Linked DNA regions of Catellatospora sp. TT07R-123. Each later gene encodes a partner of the first gene's protein in a complex. Links are inferred from orthologs where the notes say so. Each region holds a gene or a part of one and is shown on either strand. Other genes may lie near its edges.

Region 1 (14,180 bases):
TCTCGCCGAAGGGCGGGCAGTGGCCCACCCGCCAGGTGACGGCGGTGTCCGGGATGCGCTCGGCGTGGCGGGACAGCTCGCGCAGCAGACGGCTCTTGCCGATGCCCGCCGGGCCGAAGACGGTGACCAGCTGGGTGCTGCGGTCGCGGATGCTGCGGTGCAGCGCGGTGACCAGCAGCCCGCGCTCGTGGTCGCGGTTGACCATCGGGGTGGACTCGTCGCGGTCGCGGCGGCGCAGCCGGGCGGAGACGGCCAGGAACACCCGGCTGCTGGCGGTACGGCCGCGCAGGGTGCGCGCGGGGCGCTCGTCGTACTCGATGTCCTCGGCGGTGGTCTGGGCGGTCTCGGCGCACACCAGCACCGAGCCGGGCTCGGCGGCCGCCTGGAGCCGGGCGGCGGTGTTGACGACGTCGCCGGCGACGATGGCCTGCCCGCCGTCGCGGGCGGCGCCGACGTCGACCAGCGCCTCGCCGGTGGCCACCCCGGCCCGGAAGGCGACGGCGGTGCCGAGGCGGCCGCGGCCGAGCACGCGCTGCGCCTCCAGCCCGGCCCGCACCGCGCGCAGCGCGTCGGTCTCGGTGGCCACGGGTGCGCCGAAGATGGCCATCACCGCGTCGCCGATGTACTTCTCCACCACGCCGCCGTACTGGCGCACCACCTGGCGCACGGTGGCGAAGTATTCCTGCTGGAGGGTGCGGACCTGCTCGGGGTCGGCCTGCTCGGAGAAGGTGGTGAAGCCCACCATGTCCAGGAACAGCACGCTGACCTGGCGCCGGTCCTCGTGCACGACGGCGGCGACGGGCGCGGTGAGCGGGCTGCCGCAACCGGTGCAGAAAGCGTCACCGAAGGCCACCGCGCGTCCGCAGTGGACGCACGGTGGAGTGAGGCTCGCCCCGCAGCCGCCGCAGAACCTGTCGTCCGGGCCTGCCACTCGGGAACAGTGCACGCAAGTTGGGGTGTTCACGTCTCCGCCAGTTCGCCGGAGGTCCAGTATGGCCTGACCTCCGGGAATGTTGTCGTCCTGGTGTAGCTAACTCGACAAGGGGCATACGGCAACACCGCCGCGCGGCTACAGTTTCGTGCACGCAAGACCGTGACGCTGGTCGTGGTCTTGTGGATCGCTGTCCGATCGAATTATGCCGATCGCGGGGGAGGCCGAGCAAACGATGTTGGTGCGACTGGCGGTCGCCTGGACCGACCCCTTCGGGGTCGCGCACGGCGTTGGCGAGCTTGTCGACATCGACGCGGTCACCCTCGCCGAGCTTGAGGAGCTGGGAGTGGTGGAGAACGTCGACAAGGTGTCCGAGCCCGACAAGTGGGTCGGCCCTGGTTCCCCGACGCCGGACAAGTGGGTGGGCCCCGGTGCGCCGACCCCGGACGCGGAGGCCAACGGCTGGGTGGGTCCCGGCTCGCCGACGCCGGACGACCCGGAGGACCCGGAGAAGCCCTGATTTCGTGAAGAAGGCGGGCCGGTTCGGCCCGCCTTCTTGCTGCGCTCAGCTCACGCGGTGGCGCAGGGCACGCCGTTGAGCTTGACGTTGCTCGGCGCGGTGGTCGGGCCGGCACCGGTGAAGCTGGCGGTCCAGGCCTGGCCCGGGGCGAGGTTGGGCGCCCAGGCCGGTGCGGTGATCGTCACATTCGAGCCGCTGACGGTGAACGTGCCGTTCCAGCCGTTGACCACGGTCTGCCCACCGGCGAGCGTCAGCGTCAGCACCCAGTTGGTGAACGTGGTGGTGCCGGTGTTCGCGATGACCAGCGAGGCGTTGAAGCCGCTGGGCCACGAGCTGTCGATGCGCCAGGTGACCTTGCAGGCCGCCCCGGTCTGCGGGCTGGCCGACGGGCTCGGCGAGGCGCTGGCCGACGGGCTGGCACTGGGCGACGGGCTGGCCGAGCGCGAGGGGGAGGTGCTGGGCGACGGGCTGGCCGAGCGGGACGGGCTCGGGCTCAGGGTCAGGTCGACCACGCCGGTCTTATTGATCATGTTCTGCGAGTGGGTACGGAACACCGCGTGCTCCGCGCACCCCTCCCCGGAGTCGAACCCGCCGCAGCTGGTGTTCGCCGGGTACCACCAGAACGCGTCCCCGTCGCCGCCGCTGGCCTCCATCTCGGCGTAGATCTCGGTCCACCAGGTCGTCTTGTCGTCGTGGGCGTTCCACTCGCCGAGGAAGAACGGCTTGCCGACCAGGCTGTGCGAGTCGCTGATCCACTTCTTGAGCAGGGTGCGCGCCGAGGCGAAGTTCAGCCCCGCCCAGCCCTCGGTCGGGTACATGTGCGCCGAGGTGAAGTCGATGTAGGGCGACTGCTGGATGTAGACGAACGGGCCGCCGGAGTCGCCGCCGTAGCCGTACGCCGTCTGCTGGCCCTCCTGGCCGGTGCCGAGCAGGTGCTTGGGGTCGAGGCTCTTGACGTACGCGCCCATCTCGTCGACCCAGGCCCGCAGCGTGGTGCCGGTGGTGTTCTCGTTGGGGGTGGCGTCGGGGTAGCGGGGCTCGTTCATGAGCTCCCAGGCCAGGATCGTCGGGTCGTTCTTCCAGGCGACGCCGGTGATCGAGTTGACCCGGGTGAGCGCCTTGTTCACGTAGTTCTTGTACTGCGTGAAGCAGCCGGGGCAGGCGGTCTTGTTGAAGAAGCGCCAGCGGTTGGCGTATCCGGTGGGCAGGCCCTCCCAGGCCAGGCGCTTGTCGATGCCGCCGTACGCCTCCCAGAAGTTCTCGAACACCGGGACGAGCCGGAGGTTGTGCTCGCGCGCGGACTTGATGACGTAGTCGAAGAGGACGAACGCCTCCTCGGTGTAGACGCCCTTGGCCGCCTCGAAGCCCATCCAGTCCTCGTGGCTGAACATCCACAGGCGCAGCACCTGCACCTTGTCGTTCTGCAGCCGCAGCATGTGCGCGTCGATCTTGGCCTTGTCGACGTACTGCTCGCCGGGCAGCCAGTCGTAGCCGAAGGTGAACACGTCGTAGGTGTTGGTGCCGGCGAAGTAGTACGGCCGGTTGTCGAGGCAGAAGCGGATGCCGCAGCGGGTGATGAAGCTGTCGCGCGGGTCGGCGGCCTGCGCGGCCGGGGCACCCACGAACGGCAGTGCCAGGGTGACGGCCGCGAGCATCGCCGAGAGCGCGGCGAGCAGCGACCGTCGGAGGTTTCGGGACATGCGGACTCCTCGGGGAACGGCGCGGCGGTCCCCGTACGCGGTCGGGCAACCGCGGGGCAGTGGGAACCGCTGTCGATGGAAGCGCTCCCATGCTAGACCGGTCCCCACCCTTGGTAAAGCGGTTCAGTTCCACCCTGCCCCGCTCCGCCTGCCCCGCTCCGCCCGCCCCGCCGGGCCAGCGCCGCCCCGGCGCGGCCAGTCGTGAAGCAAAGTTGCCGGGCAGTCGGGCGTATCAGGTGCACTGATACGCCCGACTGCCCGGCAACTGCGCGATCTTGAAGCCGGTGCGCGGCCGCTCGCCCCCCGGCGGGCGGCCGCGTGAGGGCTAGCGGTCCTGCATGCCGGCGCGGCGGCGCAGGGCGGGGACGTCCATCACCACGATGCGGCGCCCCTCCGTACGCAGCCAGCCCCGGCTGGCGAACGAGCCGATGGCCTGATTCACGCTCTGCCGCGAACCGCCCGCCATCTCGGCCAGCTGGCTCTGGTTCAGCTCGATCGTGATCATCGGAGCCTGGCTCTCGCCCGCCAGCCGCACCAGCGTCTTGGCCACCCGGCCCGGCAGGTCCAGGAAGACGTGGTCGGCGTTCTGCTCGGTCAGCCGCCGGATCAGCGCGCCCAGCGAGCGCATGACCGCGTCGAGGATGCGCGGGTTCGAGTGCACCAGTTCCATGAACGCCCCGCGCGACAGCGCCAGCGCCGTGCAGTCCTCCAGCGCCTCGGCCGAGGCCGAGCGGGCCGATCCGTCCAGAAGCGACACCTCGCCCAGCGTGTCCGGCGGGCGCAGCACCGACAGCACGGCGCGCTCGCCGGTCGGGGAGGTGCGGAACACCGCTACCGAACCGCGCTTGAGCACGATCAGGGTCTCGCCGGGGTCGTTCTCCACGAACAGCAGCTGGCCCTTGCGGAAGGTGCGCGGCACCGCGGCGGCGATCACCCGCTGGCGCACCTCCGGCTCCAGGCCAGCGAACATCTCGACTCCGGTCAGCGCATCCGCGGCATCCGGAATGCGAATCTCCACCGCCTACCCCTTCCGTCTCCCACCCCGACCGACCAGTCCACGGTCGTGAGCGGTCGGCGTAACCCTGGACAGATCATCGCTTGAGTGAGCCGTTGAGTCCACTCCGTGGACCGACCACCGGCGGATCTGCCGGATCGCGGACACCGCCGATGGATATGGCGGCTGGGCTGGCCATGTGATAATCCGCCCGTGCTGGCTGACGATACGTTCCGCACGACACTTCGGACGGCATGGCATCTTCAGCCGGACGGCTTCACTCCTCTGTCCGGTGGGATGACGTCGACCACCGTATCGGTCAGTGCCGGTGGCCTCCACTACGTCGCAAAGGCCGTCCGACCTGCGCAGAAAGCGCAATTCGAAGCTGGTCTGTCCGCCGCCGAGCACCTGTCGCGCCACGGCGTCGACGCGGGCGCCCCGCTGCGTACCGCCGACGGCGCGCTGACCGTGCCCGTCGGCGACCACGTGCTGGCGCTGCTGCACCACGTGCCCGGCCGGGAACTGGAGGCCGACGATCCCCTCGACCAGCAGTGGTGGGGCGACCGGCTCGGCGCCGTGCACCGGGTGCTGCGCGAGTTCCGCCACCCGGGCCTGCCGGCCTGGCACTGGGTACGCCCCGACGCGCCGCACCTGGACGTCGAGGACTGGGTGCGTCCCGCGGTCGCCGCCGCCGTCAACACGCTGACGAAACTCCAGGTCACCGACCGGCTCACGTACGGGGCGCTGCACGGGGACCCGTGCCACGGGGCGTTCCTGCTCGACCCCGGCACCGGCCGCATCGGTGTCATCGACTGGGGCTCGGCGGGGGCCGGGCCGCTCATGTACGACGTCGCCTCGGCGGTCATGTACGCGGGAGGCTCGGACCGGGCCCGGGAGCTGCTGTCGGCGTACGCCGCGACCGGGGTGGTGCCCCGCGCCGAGATCGAGGCCAGCCTGGACGTGCTGCTGCGCTTCCGCTGGGCGGTGCAGGCCGACTGGTTCGCCGCCCGCATCGCCACCGGCGACCTCACCGGCGTGGCCGACCAGTCCGACAACCGCCGGGGCCTGCACGACGCACGCGACGCCCTGCTCGGCTGATCTTGCGTCCCCCGCGCCGCCGCAGCCGACCGCAACTGCGGCCATGGCTGCGGCTGTGGCGCTGAAGATCACTGCTCGCGGTCGAGGACTTCGCTCGCGTCCCGTGGGCTGGCCGCAACTGCGGCTGTAGCTGTGGCTGTTGCGCTGAAGATCGCTGTTCGTGGTCGGGAACTTAGCTCACGGGCCGCGCGCTGGCCGTAGCTGCGGCTGTGGCGCTGAAGATCGCTGTTCGCGGTCGAGAACTTCGCTCGCGGCCCACTTCGTGACCGGAAACCACGATCTCGCTTGAAGATCGGCGTCCGCGGTCGGAGCGTGGGCTGTTGGGTCGGCAGCTGGACGTCGGGGTTGACTCGGGCGGCGCGGTGGCGGCAGGCCGTCCCTGACCGCAGAGCGCGATCTTGGCCACGCTGACGGTGAAGATCACCGTCTGCGGTCAGAAACGGTGCTGTCATGCGAGCTTTCGACCGCAGACGACGATCTTCGCCGCTGCCGCTGCCGCTGCCGCCGCTGCCGCCGCTGCCGCTGCCGCCGCAGCCGCAGAGCGCAGCCGCAGAGCGCGAAGGCGCAGGCGCGGGCGATGGCGCGGGCGCGGGCGATGGCGCAGGCGCAGCCCGGGGTGGGGTGGGGTGGGGTCAGGTTGTGCGGAGGTGGGTGAGGACCAGGGGGTCGATGCGGCCGGGGACCAGGCGTTCTTCGAGGTTCTCCACGCCGGCCCAGGAGGCCAGGGCGGTGTCGAGATCGGAGTGGGTGTGGCCGCGGACCGTGAGCAGGGTGCGGATCTCGGTGGCCAGGTCGCCGTCGAGGTCGAGCAGGGTGGCCGGGTCGGGGCGGTCGAACAGGAGGGAGTGGATGCCGAGTAGGCGGGCCAGTTCGGCGCACGGGGCGGGGTGGTCGTCCACGCGCAGGTCGACGACGGTGTCGCCGGTGCCGCCGTACCCCTGGCCGGGGCTGACCACCAGCAGGGCCGCACTCTGCCGCCCGCGCTTGTCGCCGCCTGCCGCGTCCCCGGCGCGCAGCGCCGCGAGCAGCCGCCGGGCCAGGGGAGCGGCCGGGTCGCCGGCCAGCCACGCCAGCCGCATCGCCTCGACGACCTCGGGTCCGGTCAGGATGTTGCCCTGGATCGCGAAGCCGTCGCCGTAGGCGCCGCCGGCCCAGCCGTGGCAGCCGGGGCCGGTCCAGCCCGCGCCGTCACCGCCCGTACCCACGACGCCGAGCTGGCGTTGCGCCCGGCCCGGATCGGCGGCGGTGAGCCCGGCCACGACGTCGGCCGCCGCCGTGCCCGTGCGCAGCAGGGCCAGGCCCTGCGGGCGGTAGGCGAGGTTGGCGTAGGACTGCGTCGCCAGTGCCCCGACGGCCGCCTCGGCGGCGGGCACGGCCGCCCCGACGGCCAGGAATTTGCTCGCCACGGCGACCCCGTGTGCGGTGCCGTCAGCCGAACGCGCGACGATCGAGAACGTCATCGCGTCAGGGTAGGCGCGGCGTCGGCGCGGAGGGAAGACCGGTTCACATGGCGTATCGCTACTTCTACGACTGCGAGTTCATCGAGGACGGGACCACGATCGACCTGGTCTCGATCGGCGTGGTCGACGAGTACGGCCGGGAGTTCTACGCGGTCTCGACCGAGTTCGACCCGGCCAAGGCGATCCCGTGGGTGCGCGACAACGTGCTCAACCTGCTGCCGTCCCCGGCGGACAAGGCGTGGCGCTCGCGCGAGCGCATCCGCACCGACCTGCTGGAGTTCCTCAGCGAGCCGGTCAAGGGCCGCCCGAACGAGACCCTGGAGCTGTGGGCCTGGTACGGCGCGTACGACCACGTCTGCCTGGCGCAGCTGTGGGGCCCGATGGTGGCCCTGCCCCGGGTGATCCCGCGCTTCACCAAGGAGCTGCGGCAGCTGTGGGACGAGACCGGCCGGCCGGGCCTGCCCGAGGCGGCCACGGCGCGTCACGACGCGCTGGTCGACGCGCGGCACAACCTGGCCCGCTGGCAGGCGATGACGGCCCGCAAGCGGTGACCGCGGCACGGTGAGCCGCGCCACCACGCCCTGTCAACGGCGAGTAACCTCGTCATTGCGAGGCTGTTGCGCCCTCCTGGTACGGAATTCGCCGCCCCGACATCCGCCTGACATTCGGACGTGGGCGGGGCGTGCTGGCCCTATCCGGGTGGTCGCAGTACAGTGCCCATTTGCGGCCCGCCCCGGCCGGCAGCGTAGCCGTGTTCACTCGTCATCCCGGGGCTAGGCAATGTGACTACCCGTATTCGGGAGGACGAGAACAATGCGTATCGGCGTACTCACCGGCGGCGGCGACTGCCCCGGTCTCAACGCGGTCATCCGCGCCGTGGTCCGCAAGGGCGTGGGCACCTACGGGCACGAGTTCGTCGGGTTCCGCGACGGCTGGAAGGGCCCGCTGGAGGGCATGACCCGCCCGCTGGGCATCCCGGAGGTGCGCGGCATCCTGCCCCGTGGCGGCACGATCCTGGGCTCGTCCCGGACCAACCCGTTCAAGATCGAGGGCGGCGTCGAGCGGATCAAGGACAACCTCGCCAACCTGGGTGTGGACGCCCTGGTCGCCATCGGCGGCGAGGACACCCTCGGCGTGGCCACCAAGCTGACCGACCTGGGCGTGAACGTCGTCGGCGTGCCGAAGACGATTGACAACGACCTGGGCGCCACCGACTTCACCTTCGGCTTCGACACCGCGGTCAACATCGCGATGGAGGCCATCGACCGGCTGCACACCACCGCCGAGTCGCACCACCGCACCGTGGTCGTCGAGGTCATGGGCCGCCACGCGGGCTGGATCGCGCTGCACGCCGGCCTGGCCGGCGGCGCCAACGTCATCCTGCTGCCGGAGCAGAAGTTCGACCTGGAGAAGGTCGTCGAGCACGTCGAGACCCGCTTCAAGACCAACTACTCGCCGATCATCGTCATCTCGGAGGGCGCCATGCCCACCGACGGCGACCTGATCACTCTCAACGGCGAGCTCGACGCGTTCGGCCACGTCCGCCTCGGCGGCATCGGCAACTGGCTGGCCGACCAGCTGGAGAAGCGCACCGGCAAGGAGGCGCGCGCGGTCGTGCTGGGCCACGTCCAGCGCGGTGGCACGCCGACCGCCTTCGACCGGGTGCTGGCCACCCGCTTCGGCCTGCACGCGATCGACGCCGTGCACGAGGGCGACTTCGGCAAGATGGTCGCGTTGCGCGGCACCGAGATCGTCCGGGTGCCCCTCATCGAGGCCACCCGCGAGCTGAAGACCGTCCCGGTCCACCGCTACAACGAGGCCGAGGCCTTCTTCGGCTGATGCCGCCACCCGCGGCCCGCACCACCGGTGCGGGCCGCGGGCCCCTCTTCCCGTTGATCATGAACTTATGGTCGTGTTCGACGGTGTGTCGACCCCCATAACTTCATGATCAACTAGTCGAGGCGGGAGTGCGGGAGGCGTGGCGGTGCGGACGGTTGCGGTTGTCGGGGCGGGGAAGATCGGTGAGGTGCTGCTGTCCGGGCTGGTGAAGGCTGGGTGGCCGGTGGATCGGCTGGTGGCTACGGCGCGGCGGGTGGAGCGGGCTGAGCAGTTGCGGGAGCGGTACGGGATTCGGGTGCTGGACAACGCGGCGGCCGTCGAGGCGGCCGATGTGGTGGCCATCGCGGTGAAGCCGCAGGACGCCGGGGCGCTGATGGCGGAACTCGGGCCGCTGATCCCGGCGGGCAAGCTGGTGGTGTCGCTGTGCGCCGGCCTGCCGACGGCGTTCTTCACCAAGTGGCTCAACGACGCGGTGCCGATCGTACGGGTGATGACGAACACGCCCGCGCTGGTGGACGAGGCGATGACGGCGATCTCGGCGGGGCCGCACGCCACCGCCGAGCACATGGCCGTCGTGGAGGAGCTGTTCACGCCGCTGGGGCGGACCATCCGGGTGCCGGAGAGCCAGCAGGACGCGGTCACCGCGCTGTCCGGCTCGGGCCCGGCGTACTTCTACTACCTGGTCGAGGCGATGACCGACGCGGGCATCCTGCTCGGCCTGCCGCGCCAGGTGGCGCACGACCTGATCGTGCAGACCGCGATCGGCTCGGCGATCATGCTGCGCGACTCCGGCGAGCACCCGGTGAAGCTGCGCGAGGCGGTCACCTCGCCCGCGGGCACCACCATCTCGGCCATCCGCGAGCTGGAGAACCACGCGGTACGAGCCGCGCTGCTGGCCGCGCTGGAGGCCGCCCGGGACCGGGCGCGGGAGATCGCCGAACAGGCCGCCTGAGGCGGTCATACCCCCGCGGGTGTGCGAGATTCATCGCGCGGCCGCAGGTCACGCGCATCATTCACGCCTGTGGGGGTTCCGGCTCCGTCCACCCCCGACTTAGGCTCGGACCTGGGGATTCATCCAGCCCCACCCCGCCGAGCTGCTAGGAGGCGGCCATGCGACGCGCCCTGACCATCCTCGGGACCACTCTCGCCGCAGTCATGATCTCGGCCCCGGCGTACGCGTACGCGCACGACCGGGTCCACAACCCCTACCTGCACGCGCTGCTCGACGTGCTGACCCTCGCCGTCGTGACGGCACCGGTGTGGACGGCCTTCACCTGGTCCCGGGGCCGCCGCACGCCGATGCTGCTCGTCCTGATCGGCCTGGTGCAGATCCCGGCCGGGGTGCTGGCCTTCGCGCCCATCCCCGATCCGGTGCTGCACACGGTGGCCCTGGTCACCAGCCTCGGCATCACCGCCACCTCCATCGTGTACGTCCGCCGCGAGGCCCGCGCCGTGGCCACGGCCGAAGTGGCCAACTGAGCCCGCCGGTCAGCCAGGCAGGCCCGCGCCGGTGGCGCACAGCGAACCGCTGACGGCCGGATGCGATCCATCGTGTACGGCCGTCAGCGCCACAGCACCGACGTCCGACCCGGCCGGTCCGGGCCGGGCGTCGGCGTGCTCAGGCCAGGCAGCCTCGGGCGAGGCGGCCTGCACGGGCAGCGCGATCCGGGCGCGGCCGGTGTCCACCAGCAGGGTGCCTGCCTCGCGGCGGACCCGGGGGCAGCCCTCGTGCGGTGCGGTCCAGCCGTCCTCGCCGCGGTAGGCGGTCCACCGGCAGTGCGCCTCGCCGACGAAGCCCCACGCCATGAACAGCTCCGCACCCCGGTACCGGTAGAGGCCGACGGTCGCGACGCGGTCGCCGTCGGGGCGGCGGAAGAACTCGCCGGTCAGGCCGGGCACCACGTGCCCCTCCAGGTCGATGTCGGGCACGGTGCGGTGCGGGCGGTAGTCGGCCACGCGCGGCAGTACGGTCATACCTGATCAACGATCCCAGGTTGCGGGACAGCCGGTGCTGTTCTCGGGGCGTAGCAGGACTGGTGACGTGCCGCGCCCAGCCACCTTGTGGGATGGGGCCATGTCGGCGGCGGCCGCCGGGTGCCCCGGCCGTACTCTGAGCGCATGCGCCACGAATGGCATGACCTCCGGCACCCCGGCCTGGAACTGGCCGGCGTCCGCCAGTACGGCGAGACGGGCGTCAGCATCGCCCGTCCGGCCACCGACAAGTCCGCCGAGGACCTCGGGCTCGACCACTGGCGGACGCTGCCGCGCGCGCAGATGCCGCCGTGGGAGGACTACGCCGAGGTCGAGAAGGTGTGCCGGGTGCTGGACACGGTGCCCTCGGTCGTCGCGCCGTACGAGGTGGACCAGCTGCGCGACCGGCTGGCCCTGGTCTGCGAGGGCAAGGCGTTCCTGCTGCAGGGCGGCGACTGCGCCGAGACGTTCGCCGACAACACCGAGAGCCACCTGCTGGCCAACGCGCGCACCCTGCTGCAGATGGCGGTCGTGCTGACGTACGGCGCGAGCATGCCGGTGGTCAAGGTGGCCCGCGTCGCCGGGCAGTACACCAAGCCGCGCTCGCAGCCGCTGGACTCCCTGGGGCTGCCCGCGTACCGCGGCGATATGATCAACTCGCTGGAGCCGACCGCCGAGGCGCGCGTGGCCGACCCGCAGCGCATGATCCGGGCGTACGCCAACGCGGCCGCCGCGATGAACATGCTCCGGGCATACCTCGGCGGCGGCCTGGGCGACCTGCACGCCGTGCACGACTGGAACCGCGACTTCGTGCGCACCTCGGCCTTCGGCGAGCGCTACGAGGCCATCGCCCGCGAGATCGACCGGGCGCTGGCGTTCATCCGCGCCTGCGGCATGACCAATGAGGAAGCGCTGCGCACGGTCACGCTGTACGCCTCGCACGAGGCCCTGGCGCTGGAGTACGACCGGGCGCTGACCCGCATCGCCGACGAGAAGGCATACGGCCTGTCCGGGCACTTCCTGTGGGTCGGCGAGCGCACCCGCGAACTCGACGGCGCCCACCTGGACTTCATCTCCCGCATCGCCAACCCGATCGGCGTGAAGCTCGGCCCGTCGACCACGCCCGACTACGTGCGGCGGCTGTGCGAGATGCTCAACCCGCACAACGAGCCCGGCCGGCTCACCCTGATCAGCCGCATGGGCAACCACCAGGTGCGCGACAGGCTGCCGAACCTGGTCGAGACCGTGCGCGACAGCGGCGCCAAGGTCGTCTGGCAGTGCGACCCGATGCACGGCAACACCCACGAGTCCTCGAACGGGTACAAGACCCGCCACTTCGACCGGATCGTGGACGAGGTGCTGGGCTACTTCGAGGTGCACAAGATGGCCGGGACCCACCCGGGCGGCATCCACGTCGAGCTGACCGGCGAGGACGTCACCGAGTGCCTGGGCGGCGCGCAGGCCCTGGTCGACGCCGACCTGCCCGGCCGGTACGAGACTGCCTGCGACCCGCGCCTGAACACCCAGCAGTCGCTGGAGCTGGCGTTCCTGGTCGCGGAGATGCTGCGCGGCTAGATGATTGATTCCTAATCAGGGTTGGTTTGGTCCGTGGTCTTGACGCGGGTATGGGGAAGGGTATCGATGTCAGTGTGTGAAGACAGACCTCGATACCCTTCTGACGGCACTGTACGTGTTCGTCGATGACCATGTCATCACCGCGTCCCGGCGCCGTCCCGGACGCCCGAAGAAGCTGACCGACGCCGAGCTGGTCTGCCTGGCCGTGGCGCAGGTCCTGCTCGGGTTCCCGTCGCAGCACCACTGGCTGCGGTTCTGCTACGGCAGGCTCGGCCGCATGTTCCCGTACCTGCCCAAACAGGCCGGCTACCACAAACGCGTCACCGCGGCCGCGCCGCTGATCACCACCGTCATCACACGCCTGGCCGCCCAGACCCCGGCCGGCCACGACGGCATCCGCCTCATCGACGCCACCGTGATCCCGTGCGGGATGTCCCGCCAGACCGCGATCGGCTCGGCCCTGGCCGGATGGGCCGGGTACGGCTACTGCAGATCGCACTCCCGCTGGATCTGGGGCCTGAAGCTCTACCTCGTCACCGCCTTGGACGGCACACCGGTCACCTGGTGCCTGGCCACCCCGAGCCTGGGCGAACGAGAAGTCGCCGCCGAACTGCTCGAACACGCCCGCGACCACGGCCTCCTACCCGCCGGAGTCGTGCTCATCGGTGACAAGGGCTTCGCCGGCCGCGCGTTCGAGCAACAGACACGCGACCTGAAAATCGTGTTCATACGCCCCGACCGCCGCGACGAAGCCCGACGCCACGGCAACCTGGCCCCGGTCCGTCAACGCATCGAATCGATCTTCGACACCCTGAAAGGTCAGCTCAGCCTCGAACAGCACGGCGGGCGCACACCCGCAGGGGTGCACGCCCGCATCGCACAACGCCTGGCCGCCCTCGCAGCCGTGATCTGGCACAACTGGCTGACCGACGCACCCGAGAAACGATCACTGACCGCGTACGACCATTAGGAATCAGTCATCTAGTCCAGGCAGTCCTCTCCGGGTGTCTGGAAGGCGATGACGGGGTCGAGCGCGAGCTGCTGCTCGCGGTCGACCCCGAGCACCGTGTAGCGCACCGGCAGGGTTCCCCACCACGTCCGCGAGCACCCGTCGACCACATCGACGTCCTCCACCCGCACGGTGAGGTGTACGAGCACCGCCTGCTGCGGGGCGAGCGTGAACGGCGCGAACGGCTGCCCCGAGGCCAGGTCGCCGACGGCGTCGCGGTTCACCTCGATCGAGGTTATGGGGAACATCGACTGCGGCCACTCATGCGGGTCACCGCCGAACCCGGTCACCCGCACTGGCAGCGGGCCGGGGTTGCGCATGGAGACCGAGATCCGATGCGACGTCCCGTGGACCAGCGGATAGCGGTACTCATGTATGCCGCCCGCGACATGCTCCACGGCTTCGGGCGCCCGCAGGCCGAAATACCCCGGCTCCAGCGCGTAGGTGCGCGCGGCGGCCTGCCAGCCGCCCAGAGCCAGCACCGCGACGGCGAGCAGCGCCCAGGCCAGGGCGGCGCGGCGGCGGCCGCCGGGTCGGGCGGCGGGAGCCGCGGCAGCCGTGGCAGGGGTGATCGTCTCGGTCATGGCGGGCAGCGTAGTGGCGGACTGCCCCGGCCGCTGTCCCATGATCTGGTCCCGTGGACGCCAGGTGCTGCTCTGGCGACACCGGGCGTCCACGATCCTGGATCTTCGCAGGCCGTCAGAAGCGGCAGTCGGCTCCGGGCGTCTGGTAACTGATGGTGCGCTTCAGCGAAAGCGTCTGCTCGCGCTGGAGTCCCAGCACCGTGAACTTCACCAGGATGCTGGCGAACCACCGCCGCTGGCAGCCGCCGACCGAGGAGACGGCTGCGGTCCGGACGGTGATGTAGACGAACACGGTCTCGTCCGGGTGGATGACCGTCGGCCCGAAGGCGACCTTGTCGGCTGGGGCGCAGCAGCCGTCGTGCCACCGGACGACGTCCATCCGCTCGACCGGGAACATCGGCGGCGCGACTTCGAAGCGCGAGCCCACCTCCGTCAACGTCACCGGGGCCGGTCCGGGATTCGTGATCGGGATCCGGAACTGGTGCGACCCGCCGTCCAG
Region 2 (14,247 bases), on another replicon or contig:
CGGCTCGGACACGTCCGACAGCCAGAACGCCAGCTTCACCGACAGGCGCGGGCGCGGGTCGGTCTCCAGCTCGCCGTTCTGGCGGCCGCCGTCCTGGTGCCACTCGAAGCGGTACGGCTTGGTGGTGGGGATCGGCGGGTGCACGTCCAGGTGCGAGTGGTAGACGTGCACGTTCCAGCCGATCATCGACCACACCAGCGGGAACACCGCCGGGTGGTCGACCAGGCCGTTGAGCTCGGGGCAGCTGGCGACCGCGCTCAGCTTGTGCAGCGACGCGTCCGCGCCCAGCTTGCCGACAGCCTCGTGCTCGGCGTACACCCGGTCGACGGCCGCGGCGTAGTGCGCGACCTCCTCCGGCGAGAGCACGTTGCGGATGATCAGATAGCCGTCGCGCTCGAACTGCTCACGCTGTTCGGCAGTCATCGCGCGCGGCGTGACGGGGGTGATGGTCACGGGTTGTCCTTCCCCGATCGGCTGGGTGGCGCGCGGCGTCGCCCAGGTGCTTTACGGGGCAGCGGCACTGCCCTTGCGCACTGGACGTGCTGGTCGGGAGCGTCGTTGCCTCAGCGGTCAAGATCTGGCCGGACGTCCGATGGGGGCCCGGCCGGTTCAGTTGTGCGCGCCGCCGGGATCACGGCCCGTGTCGCGTGCACGTGCCGCGGAGGGACCCAGGTGGCATGCGTTTTCCTGCTGCGGGCAAGACGATACCCGAATCGTCTTCGGCTAGCCCGGGGCCGGTGCCGACCGGCACCATGGGGCAAGGTAGAGACAACGGCACCGCCCCTTACCCCGACCCCCCCCGGGAGCCCCCGTGAGCGCCACCCTGGCCGACCATGCGCGCGTGCAGTCCCGCACCGTCCGCGTGCTGATGAGTGCGGAGATCATCAGTGGTCTCGGCACGGCGATGGGCATCTCCATCGGCGCGCTGCTCGCGCAGGACATCACCGGCACCGCGGCCCTGTCCGGCCTGGCGCAGAGCGCGGCGGTCGTCGGCGGCGCGCTGTGGGCGATCCCCGCCACCAGCCTGATGAGCCGGTACGGCCGCCGCCCCGGCATCGCCGCGTGCTACCTCGTCGGCACCCTCGGCGCGGCGGGCGTGCTCGGCTCGGTGCTGCTGCGCTCCGGGCCGCTGCTGTTCGTCGGGTTCTTCCTGTTCGGGGCGGGCAGCGCGGCCAAGCTCCAGTCCCGGTACGCCGCCGCCGACCTGGCCGAGCCGCACCGGCGCGGGCGGCAGCTGTCGCTGGTGGTCTGGGCGACCACGCTCGGCTCGCTGGCCGGGCCGAACCTCGCCGCACCGCTCGGGCGGCTGCTGGAGCCGTACGGCATTCCGCTGATGGCGGGCCCGTTCGCCTTCTGCGCCCTGTCCTTCGTGCTGGCCGCCGCCCTGCTCACGCTCCTGCTGCGCCCCGACCCGCTGCTGCTGTCCACCTCGATCGCCCGCGCCGCCGCCGCCGCGGACGCGGTCCCGGGGCAGGCGCCGGCCCCGGCGGAGCGGCCGCGGTTCGGGGACGTGATGCGCGCGGTGCTCGCCTCGCCCGCCGCGCGGCTGGGCATGGCCTCGATGGCGCTCGGACACCTGGTCATGGTGGGCGTGATGTCCATGACACCCGTGCACATCGGCGCGACCCACTCCGGCCCGGACACGCTGCGCCTGGTCGGGCTGGTGCTCAGCGCCCACATCGCCGGCATGTACGCGCTGGCGCCGGTGGTCGGCTGGCTCACCGACCGGGTCGGCCGGCTGCGGGTCATCCTCGGCGGCGTCGCGCTCCTGCTGGCGGCCTGCGCCACGGCCGCCGCGGCGGGCGACCGCACCGACCTGATCACCGTGGCGCTGGTGCTGCTCGGGCTCGGCTGGTCCGGGACCATGGTCGGCGGGTCGACCCTGTTCGCCGAGTCGGTGCCGGTCGCGGTGAAGGCCCGCGCCCAGGGCGTGTCCGACCTGGTCATGGGCCTGGCGGCGGCCGGGTCCGGCGCGGTGTCGGGGGTGGTCGTGGAGCTGTCCGGGTACCGCGTGCTGGCGCTGCTGGCGGCGCTGGCCACGCTCCCGCTGATCGCCCTGGCCCTGCGCCCCTCCACCCTCGCCGCGCTGACCCCCGCCGCCCCCGCCCCCGCCCCCGCCGCCTCCGCCGCCCGCTGAGCGGCGGTGCGTGCAGTTTCGGGGAAAGTGCAGGAATCATGGCCGGAGTTCGTGCAGTTTCCCCGAAACTGCACGAACTCCTCCTGATCATGCAGGTGGGGACGGGCGGAGATCGGCGGCGAGTGGCAGACTGGCCCGATGCGACGGACGGACTTCTGGGAGCGCCTGGGCGAGGTGTTCGGCCCGGTGTACGCCACCAGCGTGGCCAAGGATCAGGTGTTCGCCACCCTGGGCGGGCGGACCATCGACAGGGCTATGGCCGAGGGTGAGGAAGTGCACGTCATCTGGCGCGCGGTGGTCGAGCAGTACTCCGATCGGGTGCCTGCCCGGCTTCGCTGACCCGGGTGTGGGCACGCCTACGGCGTGGCAGGATGGCGCTCGTACACGTGTTCGGCTAATGTCCTCACCCGTGCGCTTGTCCACAGGCGCGGCGTGCCCGTATTCGCTTTGTCGGACCCAGCGCCTAGCGTGACCGCGTGACGAAAAAGGCTGCGAAGTCGACTGACAGTGCACTGACAGAGGTGGCGACGAAGATGGCGACGACGAATCCCGACAAGACCAAGGCGTTGGACCTGGCGCTGGCGCAGATCGACAAGCAGTTCGGCAAGGGCTCCGTGATGCGCCTGGGTGAGCGTCCCCAGGTGCAGATGATGGTCATCCCGACCGGCTCCATCGCCCTCGACGTGGCGCTGGGCATCGGCGGCCTGCCGCGTGGCCGCATCGTCGAGATCTACGGCCCGGAGTCCAGCGGTAAGACCTCGCTGGCCCTGCACGCGATCGCCAACGTGCAGCGCAACGGCGGCATCGCCGCGATCGTCGACGCCGAGCACGCGCTCGACCCGGAGTACGCCAAGGCGCTCGGCGTCGACACCGACGCGCTGCTGGTCTCGCAGCCCGACACCGGTGAGCAGGCGCTGGAGATCGCCGACATGCTGGTGCGCTCGGGCGCGCTGGACCTGATCGTGATCGACTCGGTGGCCGCGCTGGTGCCGCGCGCCGAGATCGAGGGTGAGATGGGCGACAGCCACGTCGGTCTGCAGGCGCGCCTCATGAGCCAGGCGCTGCGCAAGATGACCGGTGGCCTGAGCAACTCCAACACCACCGCGATCTTCATCAACCAGCTGCGCGAGAAGATCGGCGTCATGTTCGGCAGCCCGGAGACCACCACCGGTGGTAAGGCGCTGAAGTTCTACGCCTCGGTCCGCCTGGACATCCGCCGCATCGAGAGCCTGAAGGACGGCACCGAGGTCGTGGGTAACCGCACCCGCGTCAAGGTCGTCAAGAACAAGGTCGCCTCGCCGTTCAAACAGGCCGAGTTCGACATCATGTACGGCAAGGGCATCTCGCGCGAGGGTTCGCTGATCGACGTCGGCGTCGAGCAGAACATCATCCGCAAGGCGGGCGCCTGGTACACGTACGAGGGCGACCAGCTGGGCCAGGGCAAGGAGAAGGCGCGCGAGTTCCTCAAGGAGAACCCGGACGTCGCCGCCGAGATCGAGAAGAAGATCCTGGAGAAGCTCGGCGTCGGCGTGTCCAGCGCCTCGGACGCCGCGGGCGGCCCGGCGCTGCCCCCGGTGGACTTCTGATCCGCCTGACCGGCTGAGACGCCACGATGGCAGGACGTCGGCGCGGCGCTCGCACCGGCCGGGGCTGGGATGCGAAGCCACCCGCCCCGCCCCGGACGCCGCGCACCGGGGAGTCCGCGACCGGGGAACAGGACCCGGACGACCCGTCGGCGGCAGCCCGGCCGCAGCCGGCGCCGCGTGATCCATACGAGCTGGCGCGGGAGATCTGCCTGCGCCAGCTCGCCGTCCGCCCCCGCACCCGGGCCGAGCTGGCCACGGCGCTGCGCACCCGGGGCGTCGACGACGAGGTCGCCGCAGCGGTGCTCGACCGCTACGACGAAGTCGGCATGATCGACGACGCGGCGTTCGCCCGAGCCTGGGTGAGCAGCCGCCACCACGGTCGCGGCCTGGCCGCGCGAGCGCTGGGGCAGGAGTTGCGCCGCCGCGGCGTCGACCAGGAAGTGGTCACCGAGGCCCTGTCGGAGCTCGACGACGAGACCCAGGCCCGCACCGCGTACGAGCTGGCCGAGCGCAAGCTGCGTACGGTGCACGGCGAGCCCGACGTGGTGTTCCGGCGGGTCGTGGGCATGCTCGCCCGCAAGGGGTACCCCGGCGGCATCGCCGTCCGGGCGGTCAAGGAGGCTCTCGCGGCCCGCAGCGCCGCCGACGCCGAACTCGCCGAACAGATCGACCCCGACATCTTCGACTGACCCCGCCCGCACCCGCCGCATCCGCGTCCCGCCACCGCAGCCCGGCATCCGCAGCCCGGCATCCGCGTCCCGCCACCGCGTCCCGCCACCGCAGCCCGGCATCCGCAGCCCGGCCCGGCAACCGCCGCCTTCCGCAGCCGCAGCCTCCCGCAACCGCAGCAGTCGGTTGCGTGGCGGTCCGCTTAGCGCGGCTCATGATCGGCGTTTGCGGTCGGAAGCAGCGCTAACGCCTTAGCTACTGACCACAGACGCTGATCATGGGGCTGGGAGGCAGCCGCAGTCCGGCCCGTCGACCGCCGCCGCTTCCCGCAGCCGCAGCAGTCGGTTGCGTGGCGGTCCGCTTAGCGCGGCTCATGATCGGCGTCTGCGGTCGGAAGCAGCGCTAACGCCTTAGCTTCCGACCGCAACCGGCGATCATGAGGCCGGCCCGGCCACCGCAGGCCGGCCCGGCCACCGCAGGCCGGCCCGGCCACCACAGGCCGGCCCGGCCACCACAGGCCGGCCCGGCAGCCGCAGGCCGGCCCGGCGACCTCCGCCTTCCGCAGCCGCAGCCTCCCGCAACCGCAGCAGTCGGCTGCGTGGCGATCCGCTCAACGCGGCTCATGATCGGCGTTTGCGGTCAGAAACAGCGCTAACGCCTTAGTTTCTGACCGGAGACGCCGATCATGCGCTGTGGGTGGCGATCGTGAGGGTCTTGGGGTGGGTGACAACGTTTTCCGGGAATCGGGGCGTTAGTTGGGGTGGGCTGGGTGGGGGAGGTCGGGGGGCGGGAGCGCGGACACGCGCGACACGCCGGGATAAAGAACTGTTACGGACAGCTCACATCGCTTGGCAACCGGACACAATGGGCGTTGCGTGCGACTTGGTGTCCGATCATGAGTTCTTGACCGGACCACCTCCGGCAACCTAGCCTCGCATGAAGAGGTATCACCGACCAGCTCGTGTTAAACCACACAACATAGAACGCGTAACAGTACGACAACAGTTTTGCCTGGTGAACACACTCGGCTGCGGGACACCCCAACGCGGCCGACCACATGAAGTCGCTGCTCCGCCGCGCATTGTCGCAGGCAGGCGGCGCGATGGGACGAGCCTACCCGCTGAACACAGCGGAATGTAGTCTCGTCACAACGCGCTGTACGCAGCGATCACCGTGCGGTGCCGTCACCCCCCACCCCTGGTCGGGTGCCTCCAAACCGGCACCACCGTGCCGGACGGTACCGAGCATCAGGAGGCGGGCCATGACCGAGCACGACGGGAACGCGCCATGAGCGCCGTCGAGGCAGCACTGCTCGCGGCGATCGTCGTGCTCGCCCTGCTGGTCGCCGCGACGCTGGTGCTCGGTGCCCGCCTGATGCGCCGGCTGACCGGGCCGACCGCCCCGACCGGCCTGCCGCTGAGCGTGGTCGTGGACGACCCGGAGGCGGTGGCCGAGCGCGAGCGGCAGCGCCAGACCCTGGTCGAGCTCCAGAACTCCGTCTCCGACGCGCAGGTCGCGCTGGAGGGCGAGCGCCGTTCGGTCGCGTCGGCCCGCGCCGAGGCCACCGCCGTACGGGCCGAGAACGCCGCGGCCAAGGCCGAGGTCGCGACGGCCCGCGCCGAGGCGCAGCGGGTGCTCGACGGCGCCCACGCCGAGGCCGACACCGTGCTGCAGCGCGCGCACCGCCAGGCCGAGGAGGACGCCGAGCAGGTCCGCAGCACCGCCCGCCGGACCGGTGAGCGCGAGATCGCGATGCTGACCTCGACCGCCAAGGATCAGTCGGCCGAGGCCGAGCGCCGGTTGCAGCGCCTCGACGAGCGTGAGCGGATGCACGCGGCCGAGGCCGAGCGGCTGGCCGAGCGGGAGCGGCAGAACGTGGAGGAGGCCGACCGGCTGGCCGAGCGCGACCGCCGCATCGCCGCCGCCGAGACCGAGCTGGCCAAGTGGGACCTGGCGTTGCAGTCCAAGGAGCAGGAGCTGGCGCAGGGGCAGGAGCAGCGCCGCCGCGAGCTGGAGCGGGTCGCCGGGCTGACCGCCGACGCGGCCAAGGTCGAGCTGGTCGAGACGATCGAGAACCAGGCCAAGCGGGAGGCCGCGCTGCTGGTGCGCGACATCGAGGCCGACGCCCGCGCCACCGGTGAGCAGCGCGCCCGGCACATCGTGGTCGACGCGATCCAGCGGGTGGCCAGCGAGCAGACCGCCGAGAGCGTGGTCAGCGTGCTGCACCTGCCCAGCGACGAGATGAAGGGCCGCATCATCGGCCGCGAGGGCCGCAACATCCGCGCCTTCGAGACCGTCACCGGCGTCAACCTGATCATCGACGACACCCCGGAGGCGGTGCTGCTGTCCTGCTTCGACCCGGTGCGGCGCGAGGTCGGGCGGCTCACGCTGGAGAAGCTGGTGCTCGACGGGCGCATCCACCCGCACCGCATCGAAGAGGTCTACGACGTGGCCCGCTTCGAGGTGGAGCGCATGTGCCAGCGCGCGGCGGAGGACGCGCTGGTCGAGGTCGGGATCACCGACATCCACCCGGAGCTGGTCACGCTGCTGGGGCGGCTGCGCTACCGGACGTCGTACGGGCAGAACGTGCTCAAGCATCTGGTCGAGACCGCGCACATCGCCGGGATCATGGCCGCCGAGCTGAAGCTGGACCCCGAACTGATCAAGCGGTCGGCGTTCCTGCACGACATCGGCAAGGCGCTCACCCACGAGGTGGAGGGCTCGCACGCGTTGATCGGCGCGGACGTGGCCCGCCGGTTCGGGGAGAGCGAGGAGGTCGTGCACGCGATCGAGGCGCACCACAACGAGGTGCCGCCGCAGACGATCGAGGCCGTGCTGACCCAGGCGTCGGACGCCTGCTCGGGCGGCCGCCCGGGAGCGCGGCGCGAGTCGCTGGAGGCGTACGTCAAGCGGCTGGAGCGGATCGAGGAGATCGCCGGGGCCAAGTCGGGCGTCGACAAGGTCTTCGCGATGCAGGCCGGCCGCGAGATCCGGGTGATGGTGCGCCCGGAGGAGGTCGACGAGATCGGTGCCGCCGTGCTGGCGCGGGACGTGGCCAAGCAGATCGAGGAGGAGCTGACCTACCCGGGTCAGATCCGGATCACGGTCGTCCGCGAGTCGCGTACCACCGAGATCGCCCGCTAGGTCCGAGCTCTCAGGCGCCGCCCGGCCAGGTCGGGCGGCGCCGTCGTGGGTCAGGCGCCGCCCGTGGCGGCCGGGCCGGCGGTGCCGGGGCGGACGGCGGCCGTGGCCACGCCGCGGCGGTTCGCCCGGCGCTCCAGCAGGTGCGCGATCAGCGTGAGCGTGCCGTTGATCAGGATGTAGATGGCGGCCAGCACGAGGAACACCGGCACCGGGTTGTTGTAGTTGGCGTAGATCTTGCTGCCTTCCAGCATCAGCTCCGAGTACGCCACGATGTAGCCCAGCGCGGTGTCCTTGAGCACGACCACGAGCTGGCTGACGATCACGGGCAGCATGCTGCGGGCGGCCTGCGGGATCAGGATCAGCCGCATCACCTGGCTCTTGACCAGCCCGAGGCTGTACGCGGCCTCGGACTGCCCGCCGGGCACGGCGCGGATGCCCGCGCGGAACGCCTCGGCCAGCACCGAGCCGTTGTAGAGCGTGAGCCCGATGACGACGGCCCAGAAGGCGGGCACGGCGGTGCCGAAGACGTAGTAACCGCCGTACACCAAAAAGAAGATCATGAGCAGCAGCGGGACGGCCCGGAAGAACTCGACCACCATGCCCGCCGGCACCCGCACCCAGGCGTGCTCGGAAAGCCGGGCCACGCTGAAGAGCAGGCCGAACGCCAGCGCCAGCACCATCGCCGTGGCGGCGGCGCTGAGCGTGCCGACCAGGCCGGGCACGATGTAGTCGGCCCACACGTTGACCGGCGGGCCGCCGGGGGTGGGCATCTCCTGGAAGAACGGCTGCCACTTCTTCCAGTCCCACTGGCCCTTGGCGTCGAGGGCCCGGTAGATCCAGTAGGCGCCGGCCAGGAGCAGGGCGGCGACGACGACGCTGAGCACCCGGTTGCGCAGCCGGGCGCGCGGGCCGGGGTGGTCGTAGAGGACGCTCGCGTTCATCGGATCTCCAGGTCTTCGGCGCGGCGGGTCACCGGCGCACCACCAGGCGGTTGGCCAGGGCACTGAAGCCGTACCCGACGGGGACCAGCAGGACCACGAAGGCGAGCGCGAAGACCGCGAAGATCTCCACGGCGGCGTCGCCGTTGTCGTTGATCAGCTGTTTCATCTGCGACGACGCCTCGGCGACGCCGATGACCCCGGCGATGGTGGCGTTCTTGGTCAGCGCGATGAGGATGCTGCCCAGCGGCGCCACCACCGAGCGCACCGCCTGCGGCAGGATGATCAGCCGCAGGTTCTGCGCGAAGGTGAGCCCGAGCGCGCGGGCCGCCTCGGCCTGCCCGATCGGCACGGTGTTGATGCCCGACCGGATCGCCTCACACACGAACGCCGCCGTGTACGCCGAGAGCCCGACCACCGCCAGCCAGTAGTTGTTGATGTCGATGTCGTCGGAGAACTTCACTCCCATCGCGCTGTACAGCCCGAAGAAGCAGAACGTGATGATCAGCGTCAGCGGGGTGTTGCGGAACAGGTGCACCCATCCCGCGCCCAGCGCGCGCAGCACCGGCACGGGGGAGACCCGGCAGGCGGCCAGCAGCAGTCCCAGCAGCAGCGACAGCAGGGCCGACGCCGCGGTCAGCTTCAGGATCATCGCGAAGCCGTCCAGGAAGGCCTGCCGGTTCAGCGGATCGGAGAAGACGTCCATCAGTTCCCTCGAATTGCCCGGTCTTCGGGTCCGGTGAGGCGGGCAGCCGGACTTCCCGCCTCACCGGGGATGGTCACGCGGGGCAGTTGGTCAGCTTGCTGGTGTCCAGCGTCGGCGCGGGCGTGCCGCTCTTGCCGAGCGTGGCGTTCCACGCGGCCGCGTACGAGCCGTCGGCCACGGCGGCCTTCAGGATCTCATTGATCTTGGTGCAGCCCGCCTTGTCCTCCAGCTTCACGCCGATGCCGTACGGCTCCGACGAGAACGGCTTGCCGAGCACCTTGAGCTTGCCCGCGAAGGCGTCCTGCGCGGCGTAGCCGGCCAGGATGATGTCGTCGGTGGTCACCGCGTCGACGGTGCCGTCGGACAGCGCCTGCACGCACTTGGAGTAGTTGTCGAACAGCTGGAGCTGCGCCTTCGGGTACTTCTCCGCGATGCGCTTGGCCGGGGTCGACCCGGTCACGGAGCAGACCTTCTTGCCGTCGAGCTGGTCCGGCCCGGTGATGGTCGAGTCGGCCTTCACCAGCAGGTCCTGGCCGGCGGTGTAGTACGGCCCGGCGAAGTTGACCTTCTTCTTGCGGTCGTCGTTGATGGTGTACGTCGCCACGACGACGTCGACCGTGCCCTGCTGCAGGAACGGCTCGCGGTTGGCGGACACGGTGGTGACGTACTGGTTCTTGGCCGGGTCGCCGCCGAGGCCCTTGGCGATGATCTTCGCGATCTCGATGTCGAAGCCCTCGTAGTTCGTGCCGACCTGAAGGCCGAGGCCCGGCTGGTCGGCCTTCACGCCGAACTTCAGCTGGCCGGCGGCCGCCTTCGACGTCAGCGGCGTGCCGCCGGCCGGAGTGGCCGGTTCGTCCTTGCCGCAGGCGGCGGTGCCGAATGCGAGCACCGCGACTGCGGCGATCGCCGCCATACGCGTGAAACGCATTGAATCGTCCCTCCTCGTCCAACGCCCCTCGCCACGGTGAGCGACGCCGGGCGTTTCCTGCCGTCGCCGGTCCGGCGACGGAGTCTGTCCAGACCCGTAGAGCGCCGCGGTCAGTGCTGGAGCACCTTCGACAGGAAATCCCGGGCCCGTTCGCTGCGGGGATTGGCGAAGAACTCCGCGGGCGGCGCCTGCTCGACGAGCTGGCCGTCGGCCATGAACGCCACCCGGTGGGCGGCGTGGCGGGCGAAGCCCATCTCGTGGGTGACGACGATCATCGTCATGCCGTCGCGAGCCAGCGCGGTCATCACGTCGAGCACCTCGCCGACCATCTCCGGGTCCAGTGCGCTGGTGGGCTCGTCGAACAGCATCGCCTTGGGCTGCATGGCCAGGGCGCGCGCGATCGCGGCGCGCTGCTGCTGGCCGCCGGACAGCTGCACCGGCAGCTTGCCCGCCTGGTCGGCGATGCCGACCCGGTCGAGCAGTTGCAGCGCGCGGTCGCGGGCGGCGGTGCGCGACTCGCTGCGGACCTTCACCGGCCCCAGCATCACGTTGTCGAGCACGCTCATGTGCGCGAACAGGTTGAACGACTGGAACACCATGCCGACCTCGCTGCGCAGGCGCGCCAGTGCGCGGCCCTCGGCGGGCAGGTCGCGGCCGTCGAAGCGGATGCTGCCGGAGTTGATCGTCTCCAGCCGGTTGATGGTGCGGCACAGGGTGGACTTGCCCGAACCCGAGGGGCCGATCACCACGACGACCTCGCCCCGCTCGACCGTGAGGCTCACGTCGCGCAGCACGTGCAGTTCTCCGAACCACTTGTTCACGGAGTCCAGCACGATCAGCGGTTCGTCGGACATGCCACCGTCCTTTCGGTGTCGGTACATCGTCTGACTAGTGAGACTAGAGGGACGGAAGTGAAAGTGGAGGCCCACTCGGGTCACATCCGGGTAACTTCCCTCGATTCCACCGTCGCATGCCTGACCGGATACCCTTTTCCGTTGAGATGACTACGCTGCCTGACACCCAGACCGCCGCCGCCGGCACCGCCGCAGCCGGCGAGGCCCAGCCGGTCCGCACCTACGAGGTGCGCACCTACGGCTGCCAGATGAACGTGCACGACTCCGAGCGCATCTCGGGGCTGCTCGACGGCGCCGGCTACGTGCGGCTCGACCCGGCGGCCGAGCCCGGCCGGGTGCCGGACGTGGTCGTCTTCAACACCTGCGCCGTGCGCGAGAACGCCGACAACCGCCTCTACGGCAACCTCGGCCACCTGCGCCCGGTCAAGGACAAGAACCCCGGCATGCAGATCGCCGTCGGCGGCTGCCTGGCGCAGAAGGACCAGGGCGAGATCGTCAAGAAGGCGCCCTGGGTCGACGTGGTGTTCGGCACCCACAACATCGGCTCGCTGCCGGTGCTGCTGGAGCGGGCCCGCCACAACGAGTCCGCCCAGGTGGAGCTGCTGGAGTCGCTGGAGGTCTTCCCCTCCACGCTGCCGACCCGGCGCGAGTCGACGTACTCGGGCTGGGTGTCGATCTCCGTCGGGTGCAACAACACCTGCACCTTCTGCATCGTGCCCAGCCTGCGCGGCAAGGAGAAGGACCGCCGTCCCGGCGAGATCCTGGCCGAGGTCGAGGCGCTGGTCGCGGCGGGCGTGCTGGAGGTGACCCTGCTCGGCCAGAACGTCAACACGTACGGGGTCGAGTTCGGGGACCGGCTCGCCTTCGGCAAGCTGCTGCGCGCCTGCGGGACGCTCCAGGACAGAGGGCTGGAGCGGGTCCGCTTCACCAGCCCGCACCCCGCCGCGTTCACCGACGACGTGATCGAGGCGATGGCGCAGACCCCGAACGTGTGCCACCAGCTGCACATGCCGCTCCAGTCGGGGTCCGACGCCGTCCTGCGGGCGATGAAGCGGTCCTACCGGTCCGACCGGTACCTGTCGATCATCGAGAACGTGCGCGCGGCCATGCCGGACGCGGCGATCACCACCGACATCATCGTGGGCTTCCCCGGCGAGACCGACGCCGACTTCGAGGAGACGCTGCGGGTGGTGCGCGAGTCGCGCTTCTCGTCGGCGTTCACGTTCCAGTACTCCAAGCGCCCCGGCACGCCCGCGGCGACGATGGAGGGCCAGGTGCCCAAGCAGGTGGTGCAGGAGCGCTACGAGCGCCTCGTCGCCACGCTGGAGGAGATCACCTGGTCGGAGAACAAGAGGCAGGTCGGGCGCGAGCTGGAGGTCCTTGTCGCCGTCGGCGAGGGCCGCAAGGACGAGGCCACCGGGCGTATGTCCGGACGCGCGCGCGACGGCCGCCTGGTGCACTTCGCGGTCACGCCCGAGCAGGCCGCCGCCGTGCGGCCAGGCGACGTGGTGCACACCGAGGTCAGCTACGCGGCGCCGCACCACCTCAACGCGGACGGCCCGCTGGTGTCGCACCGCCGGACCCGGGCCGGCGATGCGTACGAGGCGGGCCGCGCGGTCCGTACCCCCGGCGTGCTGCTCGGCCTGCCCACCATCGGCAAGCCCCCCACCCAGCCGACCCCGTCCTCCGACACCGCCTGCTCCACCTGCTGACCCGCTCCGAGAGGGGACACGCGGCGGTGAGCTGCGGGGATGTTCGGTAAACGGGCATAGCGCGCCTTACCGGGTATTGTGGCGAAATCACGTAATCTGGCGTGGTTTCTCCTCAATCTCCCCGGGAGACCGCAATGCGTACAGGTGTATGGCTGGTCGGCGGGCGGGGGTCGGTGGCCGTCACCAGCATCGTCGGGGCGGCCGGGCTGCGAGCGGGTCTCGCCGGGCCGACCGGGTGCGTCACCGAGCTGCCGCAGCTGTGCAGCCCCGCGCTGCCCGCCCTGTCCGACCTCGTCTTCGGCGGCCACGACCAGGTGTCGACGCCGCTGCTCAAGCGGGCTGACGAACTGGCCGCGGCCGGGGTGCTGCCCGCCCGCCTGGTCGGAGCGCTCCAGCCCGACCTGGCCGCGATCGAGTCCGAGCTGCGCCCGGCGCCGCGCGGGGACACCCAGGCCGTCGTCGCCGCCCGCGCGGCCGCCGACCTCACCGACTTCCGGCACCGGCACGGCCTGGACCGGGTGGTCGTGGTCAACGTGTCGGCCACCGAGCCCGCCGCGACTCCGCATCCCGCCCACGCGGACGCCGACGCGCTGGTCGCGGCGCTGGACGGCGACGGCGAGGTGCTGCCGCCGAGCTCGCTGTACGCGTACGCGGCGTTCGCCGCCGGGTGCTCGTACGTGGACTTCACGCCGTCGACCGGGGCGCGGCTGCCCGCGCTGCACGAGCTGGCGCTGCGGGCCGGGGTCCCCTACGGCGGGCACGACGGCAAGACGGGGGAGACCCTGGTCAAGTCGGTGCTCGCGCCGATGTTCGCCCAGCGCAACCTGCACGTGCGGTCCTGGTCGGGCACCAACCTGCTCGGCGGCGGGGACGGGGCCAACCTGGCCCGGCCCGACGCCAACGCGGCCAAGGCCGCCAGCAAGCAGCGGGTGCTGGCCGAGACGCTCGGCTACCAGCCCGAGGGCCACACCCGGATCGAGTACGTCGCCGACCTCGGCGACTTCAAGGCAGCCTGGGACCTGGTCACCTTCCAGGGCTTCCTCGGCACGCCGATGCGGCTGGAGTTCACCTGGCACGGCTGCGACTCGGCGCTGGCCGCACCGCTGGTGCTGGACCTGGCCCGGCTCACCGCCGCCGCGCACGCGGCCAGGCGCAGCGGGCCGCTGCCGGAGCTCGCCTTCTTCTTCAAGGACCCGATCGGCGAGGTCGGCCACGACCTCAGCGGCCAGTTCGAGGCCCTGCGCGCGTTCGTCGCGGGGCTGGCGTGAGCTGGTCGGACCTCGGGTCGCGGCGGCCGGTCCGGTCCGGTGCGCCGCGCTCGGGGCGGGCGACGCTGGGCGACCTGGCCGAGCTGGTCCGGGCGCCCGCCGCCCTGTCGGTGCCGGGTGACGTGCTGGTCGGGGCGGCCACCTCGGGCACGCTCGGGCGGCGTACGCCGGGGCTGGCGGCGGCGTCGGTGTGCCTGTACCTGGCCGGGATGGCCGCCAACGACTGGGCCGACCGGGAGGTCGACGCGGTCGAGCGGCCGCAGCGGCCCATCCCGAGCGGCCGGGTCAGCCCGAACACCGCGCTG

The links.
Region 2: Cs7R123_RS11520 (region 1) and rny share a complex: the UniProt entries of both Bacillus subtilis proteins name them as parts of the possible RNA degradosome complex. The link is inferred for Catellatospora sp. TT07R-123 from one-to-one orthologs.

What each region holds. Positions count from the first base shown.
Region 1 is NZ_BNEM01000001.1:2,711,171-2,725,350, reverse strand. What follows is about bases 6,657-9,529. They hold Cs7R123_RS11520 (6-phosphofructokinase), read left to right. Parts: upstream 6,657-7,516; coding sequence 7,517-8,542; downstream 8,543-9,529. Other genes in these bases: proC (pyrroline-5-carboxylate reductase), read left to right, coding at 8,688-9,494; Cs7R123_RS11525 (polyadenylate-specific 3'-exoribonuclease AS), read left to right, coding at 6,751-7,254; Cs7R123_RS11530 (DUF1028 domain-containing protein), read right to left, coding at 6,657-6,703. Outside these bases: Cs7R123_RS11555 (AAA family ATPase), read right to left, coding at 1-946; Cs7R123_RS11550 (hypothetical protein), read left to right, coding at 1,167-1,451; Cs7R123_RS11545 (cellulose binding domain-containing protein), read right to left, coding at 1,502-3,151; Cs7R123_RS11540 (Crp/Fnr family transcriptional regulator), read right to left, coding at 3,477-4,121; Cs7R123_RS11535 (phosphotransferase enzyme family protein), read left to right, coding at 4,359-5,243; more of Cs7R123_RS11530, read right to left, coding at 5,876-6,656; Cs7R123_RS11510 (hypothetical protein), read left to right, coding at 9,653-10,021; Cs7R123_RS11505 (hypothetical protein), read right to left, coding at 10,031-10,516; Cs7R123_RS11500 (class II 3-deoxy-7-phosphoheptulonate synthase), read left to right, coding at 10,661-12,088; Cs7R123_RS11495 (IS982 family transposase), read left to right, coding at 12,165-13,058; Cs7R123_RS11490 (hypothetical protein), read right to left, coding at 13,070-13,681; Cs7R123_RS11485 (hypothetical protein), read right to left, coding at 13,797-14,180. UniProt on the Bacillus subtilis protein: Catalyzes the phosphorylation of D-fructose 6-phosphate to fructose 1,6-bisphosphate by ATP, the first committing step of glycolysis.
Region 2 is NZ_BNEM01000002.1:3,397,597-3,411,843, reverse strand. The notes cover bases 5,168-8,107. They hold rny (ribonuclease Y), read left to right. Parts: upstream 5,168-5,679; coding sequence 5,680-7,536; downstream 7,537-8,107. Other genes in these bases: Cs7R123_RS34925 (amino acid ABC transporter permease), read right to left, coding at 7,587-8,107. Also shown: Cs7R123_RS34955 (phytanoyl-CoA dioxygenase family protein), read right to left, coding at 1-453; Cs7R123_RS34950 (MFS transporter), read left to right, coding at 812-2,137; Cs7R123_RS34945 (DUF3046 domain-containing protein), read left to right, coding at 2,276-2,476; recombinase RecA, read left to right, coding at 2,671-3,723; Cs7R123_RS34935 (regulatory protein RecX), read left to right, coding at 3,750-4,412; more of Cs7R123_RS34925, read right to left, coding at 8,108-8,477; Cs7R123_RS34920 (amino acid ABC transporter permease), read right to left, coding at 8,506-9,180; Cs7R123_RS34915 (glutamate ABC transporter substrate-binding protein), read right to left, coding at 9,254-10,108; Cs7R123_RS34910 (amino acid ABC transporter ATP-binding protein), read right to left, coding at 10,219-10,962; tRNA (N6-isopentenyl adenosine(37)-C2)-methylthiotransferase MiaB, read left to right, coding at 11,109-12,674; Cs7R123_RS34900 (inositol-3-phosphate synthase), read left to right, coding at 12,809-13,942; Cs7R123_RS34895 (SCO3242 family prenyltransferase), read left to right, coding at 14,008-14,247. UniProt on the Bacillus subtilis protein: Endoribonuclease that initiates mRNA decay. Initiates the decay of all SAM-dependent riboswitches, such as yitJ riboswitch. Involved in processing of the gapA operon mRNA, it cleaves between cggR and gapA.